2 regions of the Streptomyces finlayi genome follow, and region 1 is predicted to be linked to the other one. Evidence: riboswitches for the same ligand, from Rfam matches in the RefSeq annotation. Region 1 holds a riboswitch; the other holds the start of a gene.

The links. Region 1 has a riboswitch for S-adenosylmethionine ahead of thrC (threonine synthase). Riboswitches for the same ligand answer to the same signal wherever they lie in the genome.
Region 2: it holds a riboswitch for S-adenosylmethionine, as region 1 does, so the genes downstream of both, F0344_RS27555 (aminotransferase class V-fold PLP-dependent enzyme) here and thrC (threonine synthase) in region 1, are expected to answer to the same signal.

Annotation. Positions count from the first base shown of each region.
Region 1 covers NZ_CP045702.1:3,324,797-3,329,001, forward strand. Annotated here, with positions in the region: gene F0344_RS15290 (cold-shock protein) at 356-562, opposite strand; gene F0344_RS15295 (MoaD/ThiS family protein) at 1,000-1,275, opposite strand; gene thrC (threonine synthase) at 1,305-2,597, opposite strand; SAM riboswitch class I at 2,616-2,743, opposite strand; gene F0344_RS15305 (glucosyl-3-phosphoglycerate synthase) at 2,896-3,846, shown strand; gene F0344_RS15310 (hypothetical protein) at 3,884-4,078, shown strand; gene F0344_RS15315 (alpha,alpha-trehalose-phosphate synthase (UDP-forming)) at 4,157-4,205, shown strand, end outside.
Region 2 covers NZ_CP045702.1:6,023,929-6,028,133, forward strand. Annotated here, with positions in the region: gene qcrB (cytochrome bc1 complex cytochrome b subunit) at 1-105, shown strand, start outside; gene trpD (anthranilate phosphoribosyltransferase) at 228-1,292, shown strand; SAM riboswitch class IV at 1,374-1,490, shown strand; gene F0344_RS27555 (aminotransferase class V-fold PLP-dependent enzyme) at 1,682-3,058, shown strand; gene F0344_RS27560 (Lrp/AsnC family transcriptional regulator) at 3,125-3,406, opposite strand; gene F0344_RS27565 (rhomboid family intramembrane serine protease) at 3,403-4,155, opposite strand.

The DNA of each region.
Region 1 (4,205 bases):
CCTCCCGGACAGGGGTGGATTTCTCCGGACCGAGAGGCGCCCGCGACGGACGGCCGGCGGCTGTGCGGTTCCTTGCCCCGCACAGCCTCCGAGCCTCACCGGCCCGGTCCAAGTTTCTGTCACTCTCACCTGGAGAGTGCTAACGCCAATGATTAGCACTCGACCCCTGCGAGTGCAAGCGTCCCCCTCGGGATGTGGACAAACAAACGGGCCGCAGGGGGGCGCGCGGAGGGGCTCGCCCTGCGTCCCCGGACGCCCCGAGGGGCCAGACACCCCGGCACGCACGGAGGGCCCGCACCCCTGGGGGTACGGGCCCTACGCGCGTGAGTGGTGTCGTTGGCCGACTGCGCCGAACTCAGCCGACGGCGAGCTTGACCATGTCTGCCTGCGGCCCCTTCTGGCCCTGCGAGATTTCGAATTCAACTCGCTGACCCTCTTCGAGGGTGCGGTACCCGTCCATCTGGATCGCGCTGTAGTGGACGAAAACATCCGCACCACCGTCGACCGCGATGAAGCCGTACCCCTTCTCCGCGTTGAACCACTTGACGGTGCCCTGAGCCATGTCCAACTCCCCTATTTCTGGCCCTTGCACAGGACCGCACTTCGCGGGCCCGGGTCAGAACTCACCCTCCGACAGGAGAGGGTGTGTGCGCCGGAACGCGTCGACCGCGGCCGAATGTATCTGCCCAACTGCCCTCTGCAACAGGTCAGTCGGACGAGAATTCTGGGCGCGACCGATCGCCCCTTTGTGGGGAACTTATGAGATTCCTGGGCAAGTCGGGCCTGACAAAGGTGACTTATGGCTCAAAGGGGTCGCACACTTTGGCTGCTTCTTATCGCGACCAGGCGCATTCTCATATGTCGCGTGGCACGGGCAGCGGAGGGGACTTCCCAACTCTACCGCGTCTAACCATCCAGAATTGCCCCCTCCGTTTCTCTCACGGAGGGGGCAACTGGGGGTGACGCTGTGAATGCCGGCGTACGGCGCCGGCCCGGCGGTCAGCCTCCGGCGACGGCCGGGATGATCGAGACGCCTGCACCGTCCGGGGTGGCCGCGTCCAGGCCACCCTCGAAGCGCACGTCGTCGTCGTTGACGTACACGTTCACGAAGCGGCGCAGCTTGCCCTGGTCGTCCAGGACGCGGGCGGCGATGCCCGGGTGGTTCTTCTCCAGGGAGTCGATCACCTCGGAGAGGACCTTCCCCTCGGCCGGAACCTCGGCCTGGCCGCCCGTGTAGGTGCGGAGGATGGTGGGGATGCGGACCTTGACGCTCATGGTGGGTGCCTTCCTTCGGTCTCGGGTGATCAGCTGGTGGCGAGGCCGGCCGCGCGGAACGCGTCCAGGCTCGGCCGGATCGTCGCGGTCGCCTGCGAGGTCGCGGCCACCGCGTCGAGCGTCTTGAGACCGTCTCCCGTGTTCAGGACGACCGTGGTCAGCGCCGGGTCGAGCAGACCCGCCTCGATCAGCTTCTTCGTCACGCCGACCGTCACGCCGCCCGCGGTCTCCGCGAAGATGCCCTCGGTCTGCGCGAGCAGCTTGATCGCCTCGACGATCTGCTCGTCGTTCACGTCCTCCACCGCGCCACCGGTACGGCGGGCGATGTCCAGGACGTACGGGCCGTCGGCCGGGTTCCCGATGGCGAGGGACTTGGCGATCGTGTTCGGCTTCTGGGGGCGCACGACGTCGTGACCGGCCTTGAAGGCCACCGACACCGGGGAGCAGCCCTCGGCCTGGGCGCCGAAGATCTTGTACGGCCTGTCCTCGACCAGGCCGAGCTTGATGAGCTCCTGGAGCCCCTTGTCGATCTTCGTGAGCTGCGAGCCCGAGGCGATCGGGATCACGAGCTGGTCGGGCAGCCGCCAGCCGAGCTGCTCGCAGATCTCGTACGCGAGGGTCTTGGAGCCCTCGCCGTAGTACGGACGCAGATTGACGTTGACGAAGCCCCAGCCCTCGCCGAGCGGGTCGCCGATGAGCTCGGAGCAGAAGCGGTTGACGTCGTCGTAGTTGCCCTCGATGCCGACCAGGTCACCGCCGTACACCGCGGCCATGACGACCTTGCCCTGCTCCAGGTCGTGCGGGATGAACACGCACGAGCGGAGACCGGCACGGGCGGCGGCGGCACCCACGGCGCCGGCGAGGTTGCCGGTGGAGGAGCAGGAGAGCGTGGTGAAACCGAAGGCACGGGCGGCCTCGACGGCGATCGCGACGACCCGGTCCTTGAAGGAGTGCGTCGGGTTCCCGGAGTCGTCCTTGACGAACAGGCCGCCGGTGACGCCCAGTTCACGGGCGAGGTTGTCGGCCTTGACCAGCTTGGTGAAGCCGGGGTTGAGGTTGGGCTTGTCCGCGACATCGGCGGGGACCGGCAGCAGCGGCGCGTAGCGCCAGATGTTGTCGGGTCCGGCCTCGATGCGCTTCTTCAGCTCGTCGGGAGAGCCGCTCGGCAGGTCGTACGCCACCTCGAGCGGCCCGAAACAGGACGCGCAGGCGAACAGGGGGCCGAGCTCGAAACGCTCGCCGCACTCACGACAGGAAAGCGCCGCGGCGGGACCGAGATCCACAGTGGAGGGGGTGTTCGTCGTTTCAGTCTGCACAGCCATGCTGGCGGAGGCCCTTTCTCCTCATCTTCCTCATGGCGAATTTCGCCACAAGACGGATTTGGCACCTTCCCCACCGTGACCTCGCGGTCGATGGGGGGGTTGCCGGGACTTCAACGGGCCGTTCCCTCAGTCCCTCTGGATGAGCGCTATGGCACTGGATCAGTGATCCAGGCGTTTGTTCGCGGGCGGACCCCGAGATGCGAGGGTCGTCCGCGTTGTTCAAGACTGTAACCGAAGCCTCGGACGGTTGAACCAGTCGTCCGAACCGCGAGATGGATCACACGCAGGGAGATTCGACGTGATCGAAGAGGTGGAGCGTTGGCTGACCAGGCGTTCCTGGTCGGCCGCCGATCGTCCGCTGGATCGCCTCGCGGCCGCCAGGTCCCGGGACCCCCACCGCGGCAGCATCAGCGTCGTCCTGCCCGCCCTCAACGAGGAGGCGACGGTCGGCGCCATCGTGACGACGATCCGGCGCGAGCTCATGGAGCGCGTGCCGCTGATCGACGAGCTGGTCGTCATCGACTCCGGATCGACGGACGCGACCGGGCGGGTCGCCACGGAGGCGGGAGCCCGGGTGGTCCACCGGGACGCGATCCTGCCCCGAATACCCACCCTCCCCGGCAAGGGCGAGGTCCTGTGGCGGTCACTGCTGGTCACGAGCGGCGAGATCGTCTGCTTCATCGACGCCGACCTGAAGGACTTCTCGGCGGACTTCGTCTCCGGGACCGTCGGCCCGCTCCTCACCGACCCCTCGGTCCAGTTCGTGAAGGCGATGTACGACCGACCGCTGGGAAACACCGCCGGTCAGGGCGGTCGTGTCACTGAACTGGTCGCACGGCCCCTGCTCAATCTGCACTGGCCGCAGCTGGCCGGCTTCGTCCAGCCGCTCGGCGGCGAGTACGCCGTACGGCGCTCCCTGCTGGAGCAGCTGCCCTTCCCCGTCGGCTACGGAGTGGAGCTGGGCCTGCTCATCGACTCGCTGCACCTGGTGGGACTGGACGCCCTGGCGCAGGTCGACGTCGGCATACGCAAACACCGCAACCAGGACAGTCAGGCGCTGGGCAGGATGGCGGCGACGATCTACCGCACCGCGCAGCTGCGGCTCTCCCGGGGCCACCTGGTGCGGCCGGTGCTCACGCAGTTCGAGCGGGGCGAGAACGGCTTCGTGCCGTGCACCTCTGCGGTCGATACGGAGGAGCGGCCTCCGATGCGGGACGTCGAGGAGTACCTGGTGCGTCGCGCGGCGTAATCGGTTCAGTCATAAAAGTCCCCTATATTTCACTTTTATGGCTTTTCCTCGACTGAGGGTCGCCGTGCGCCGGCTGCCCGGGTACGCCGCTGTCCTGCCCGTCCTCGCCGATACCGGCGGCACCAGCGAGCGGCTGTGGCTCCTCGGCGGCCTCGGGTTCGCCCTGACCGGGGCCGGGGCGGTCGCCCGCGCGGCGACGCGCGGGCGGGGGCGTGGACGCGACCACGGCTGAGGGCCCGGAGCACGGGCCCGTCCGGCCGGAGGCCGTACTCACGTTTGGGGGCTTCCGGAACGGGCTAGGTTCCGGTACATGGTCTCCGAGCACGCTGCCCAGGTTCTCGTCGCGTCCAACCGCGGCC
Region 2 (4,205 bases), 2.7 Mb from region 1:
CTGCGTATCAAGCTCAGCAAGGGCTACTACGGCGAGGACAACCAGATCGCCAAGCCCACCGCCGAGGAGTACAAGGAGATCACCAGCGGCCACGGCCACCACTGATCACCTGAACCGATCGCCACAGCGAGAGCCCCGTCCATCGAGTGGACGGGGCTCTTTGCCGCCTCCCGGGCTGGATAAGGTGGAGCCGATCCCTTATCGGCTGTGGACCCCAGGAGCGGACCATGAACGTTGTGACCCCGGACGGCGGCGACAGCGTGGCGGCTCGTTCCTGGCCGGGCGTGCTGAACCCGCTGCTGCGCGGCGAGAACCTCACATCGGACGACACCGCGTGGGCCATGGACCGCATCATGAGCGGTGAGGCGACCGACGCGCAGATCGCCGGTTTCGCCGTCGCGCTGCGCGCCAAGGGCGAGACGGTCGACGAGGTCACCGGGCTCGTACGGACCATGTACGCGCACGCCAACACCATCCACGTTCCGGGCCGTACGGTCGACATCGTGGGCACCGGCGGCGACCTGGCCAAGACGGTCAACATCTCCACCATGTCGGCGATCGTCATCGCGGGAGCCGGCGCGAAGGTCGTCAAGCACGGCAACCGCGCCGCCTCCTCGGCGAGCGGGGCGTCCGACGTCCTGGAGAAGCTGGGCGTCAACCTCGAACTGACGCCGCAGCGGGTCGTGCAGGTCGCGGAGGAAGCGGGCATCACCTTCTGCTTCGCCGTGAAGTTCCACCCCGCTCTGCGGTACGCGGCCAAGGCCCGCAGGGAACTCGGCGCGCAGACCACGTTCAACATCCTGGGCCCGCTCACCAACCCGGCCCAGGTCCGCGCCCAGGCGGTCGGCGTCGCCGACCTCCGGATGGCGCCCATCGTGGCGGGTGTGCTGGCCGACCGCGGCAACTCCTCGCTGGTCTTCCGCGGCGACGACGGCCTCGACGAGCTGACCACCACGGCGACGTCACGGGTCTGGGTGGTACGGGACGGTGCGGTGCGCGAGGAGGCGTTCGATCCGCGTGACGTCGGCCTGCGGCTGGTGCCCGTGGAGGCGCTGCGCGGCGCCGACGCCTCGTACAACGCGGATGTCGCCCGCCGGCTGCTGGACGGCGAGACCGGTCCGGTGCGCGACGCGGTCCTGCTCAACACCGCCGCGGCGCTGGTCGCCCTGGACGCGGGGCCGGGCACGCTGAACGAGCAGATCGCCGCCGGGATCGTACGGGCCAATGAGTCCATCGACTCCGGTGCGGCCAAGCGCGTACTGGAGCGCTGGGTGGCGGCCAGCAACGCCTGACCAGGGCGGCAGACGCAAGGCGCGGTCCGGATGCCGGACCGCGCCTTGCGTCTGTGCGTACGTGTGGCAAGATGCTGCGCAGGTCATGAGTGACAGCGAATAGGCCCCGGCTCGCTGTCCGGCAACCCTCCGTCCGTGGCGGGGTGCCCCGGGTGAAGACCAGGCCGCAGGCAGCGAGGTCTGCGGCAAGCGCGGGCCCCTCGGCATCTGTGCATGCCAACCCCCGGGGTCCTGGTCCCTAGGGAGCCCCTTGTGAGCAAGCGAATGCGTTAGGGCTCCAGAAGGGTCTTGAAGACCCCTGGCCCTCCTCCGCGCACCTCCTTCTTCTCCTGCGCTGCCGGCGTACGCCTCGGCGCGCGGAATTCGCCTGCCTGTTACGGGAGTTCGCCATGTCTGTCTCCGCCGCTGCCCTCGACCGGCCCATTTGTGCATCGCTGCCGGTTCTGGGCAAGGACGTCACCGTTCCACTCGTTACGGGGGGCGAAGTGGCGTATGCCGCCCTCGACTACGCGGCCAGCGCCCCGGCACTCCAGCGGGTGTGGGACGACGTCGCCGCGTACGCCCCGTACTACGGCAGCGTCCACCGGGGCGCCGGCTACCTCTCGCAGCTCTCCACGGATCTCTTCGAGAGCAGCCGCAGGACCGTCGCGGAGTTCCTCGGCTGCCGGGCCGACGACCAGGTGGTCTTCACCCGTTCGACGACCGACTCCCTCAACCTGCTCGCCGCCGCGCTCCCCGCGGACTGCGAGGTGTTCGTCTTCGAGACCGAGCACCACGCCTCGCTGCTGCCCTGGCGCGACGCCCGCGTGACCTGCCTCGACGCCCCGCGCACGCCCGGGCAGGCCGTCGAGTCCCTGGAGCGGGCGCTCGTCGGGCGCCGCCCCAACGGCCCGGCGCTGGTCTGCGTCACGGGTGCCTCGAACGTCACCGGTGAGCTGTGGCCGGTCAGGGAGCTGGCCGCCGCCGCCCACGCCCACGGTGCCCGGATCGTGCTCGACGCCGCGCAGCTCGCCCCCCACCACCCGGTGGACATCACGGAGCTGGACGTCGACTGGGCCGCCTTCTCCGGACACAAGCTGTACGCGCCGTTCGGCTCGGGAGTCCTCGCGGGCCGCGCCGACTGGCTCCAGGACGCGGAGCCGTACCTCGCGGGCGGCGGCGCCTCCCGCAAGGTCGCCCGGCGCACCGACGGCGGCGTGGACGTGGAGTGGCACACCACCGCGGCCCGCCATGAGGCCGGTTCGCCCAATGTCATCGGTGTCTACTCGATCGCTTCCGCCTGCAAGGCGCTCACCGAGGCGGGCTTCGGCACCCTCGTCGCCCGTGAGCAGCACCTCGTCTCGGTGGTCCGTGCCGGACTCGCCGAGGTCCCGGAGGTGCGGGTGCTCTCCCTGTTCGGCGATGACGCCCCGCGGGTCGGCGTCATCTCGTTCGTCGTCGAGGGCTGGAACAGCTCGCACTTCGCCGCCGCGCTCTCGGCGGAGTACGGGATCGGCGTCCGGGACGGACTCTTCTGCGCCCACCCGCTGGTGCGGACGCTGCTGGGCGGCGAGGCGCGGGACCCGGGCGAGTGCGGTGCGCCGGAGTCCGAGCCGGGCGAGAAGTCCCTGAACGCGATCCGGGTCAGCTTCGGGGCCGGTACGCCGGACGAGCACGTCGAACGTTTCGTACGGGCGGTCAAGGAGCTCGTGCGCGATGGCGCCCGGTGGAGCTACCGCACGGAGGGCGGCCGCTGCGTCCCGGACCGCGGGACGGCCCAGGTCTGACAGCCGCGGCACACCGCCCGGGCACGGAACCGATACCCGTGCCCGGCCCGCGTGCCGCGTGAGGTCCTAGGCGTCCAGGCCGATCGCGAAGGCCGCTTCGAGGTCGTGCTGCGAGTACGTACGGAACGCGACATGCGTGTCGGTTCCCTCGACGCCCGGGATCTTGCTGATCCGGCCGGGGATGACATCGGCGAGATCGTCGTGCTTGGACACGCGGACCATGGCGATCAGGTCGTACGTACCGGTGACCGAGTAGACCTCGCTGACACTGTCCAGCGCGGCGATGGCCTCGGCGATCTCCGGAATCCGGTCCACGCTGGTTCTGATGAGCACGATCGCGGTGATCACGGCTGGCTTTCTCCCTCGGTGGCCGTGGCTGGAGACTTCACTCTAGCCCCACGGCGACAGCACACCCAGGCGCAGAGGAACCCGGCGGCGAAGCCCGCGACATGGGCGAGATACGCCACGCCCGGGCTGTTTCCCACGCTCTGCGCCGCCAGCCACTGAAGGGTGAACCAGAAGATCAGCACGATCCAGGCGGGGAAGCGCAGCGGCAGGAAGAAGAGGAACGGGAAGATGCTCGTGACCCGCACCTTGGGGAAGAGGCAGAGGAACGCGCCGAGTACCGCGGAGATCGCCCCGGACGCGCCGACCAGGGTCTGGTCGGATTCGGCGTGGGCCGCCGCGAAGACGAGCAGGGCCAGATACCCGCAGCAGAGGTAGAAGACGGCGAACCCGAGGTGGCCCATGCGTTCCTCGGCCATCGCGCCGAACACGTACAGGAACAGCATGTTGCCGAGCAGGTGCAGCCAGCTGCCGTGCACGAACAGCGCGGTGAGCGGGGTGAGAATCGCGTGCGCCGAGCCGCCCCACAGTTCGCTGGGGATCACGCCCCACCGTTCGAAGTACGCGGCCTGTGCGGCGAGCAGCCGGTCGGCCGTGCCGTAGGAGAGGTTGAACCCGGAGAGCGGGCTGATCAGGAAGACGGCGCAGCACAGCGCGATGAGCCCGTAGGTGACGGGCGCTCCGTCCGCCGCGGCCGCCTCGCGAATCCTCCTGGCCCTGTTCCGCCAGTCGACTTCCCGCCAATCGGTCATGCGCAGAGCATGACGCACAGGGGGAGAACGGGACAGACCGCCTCGCCGTG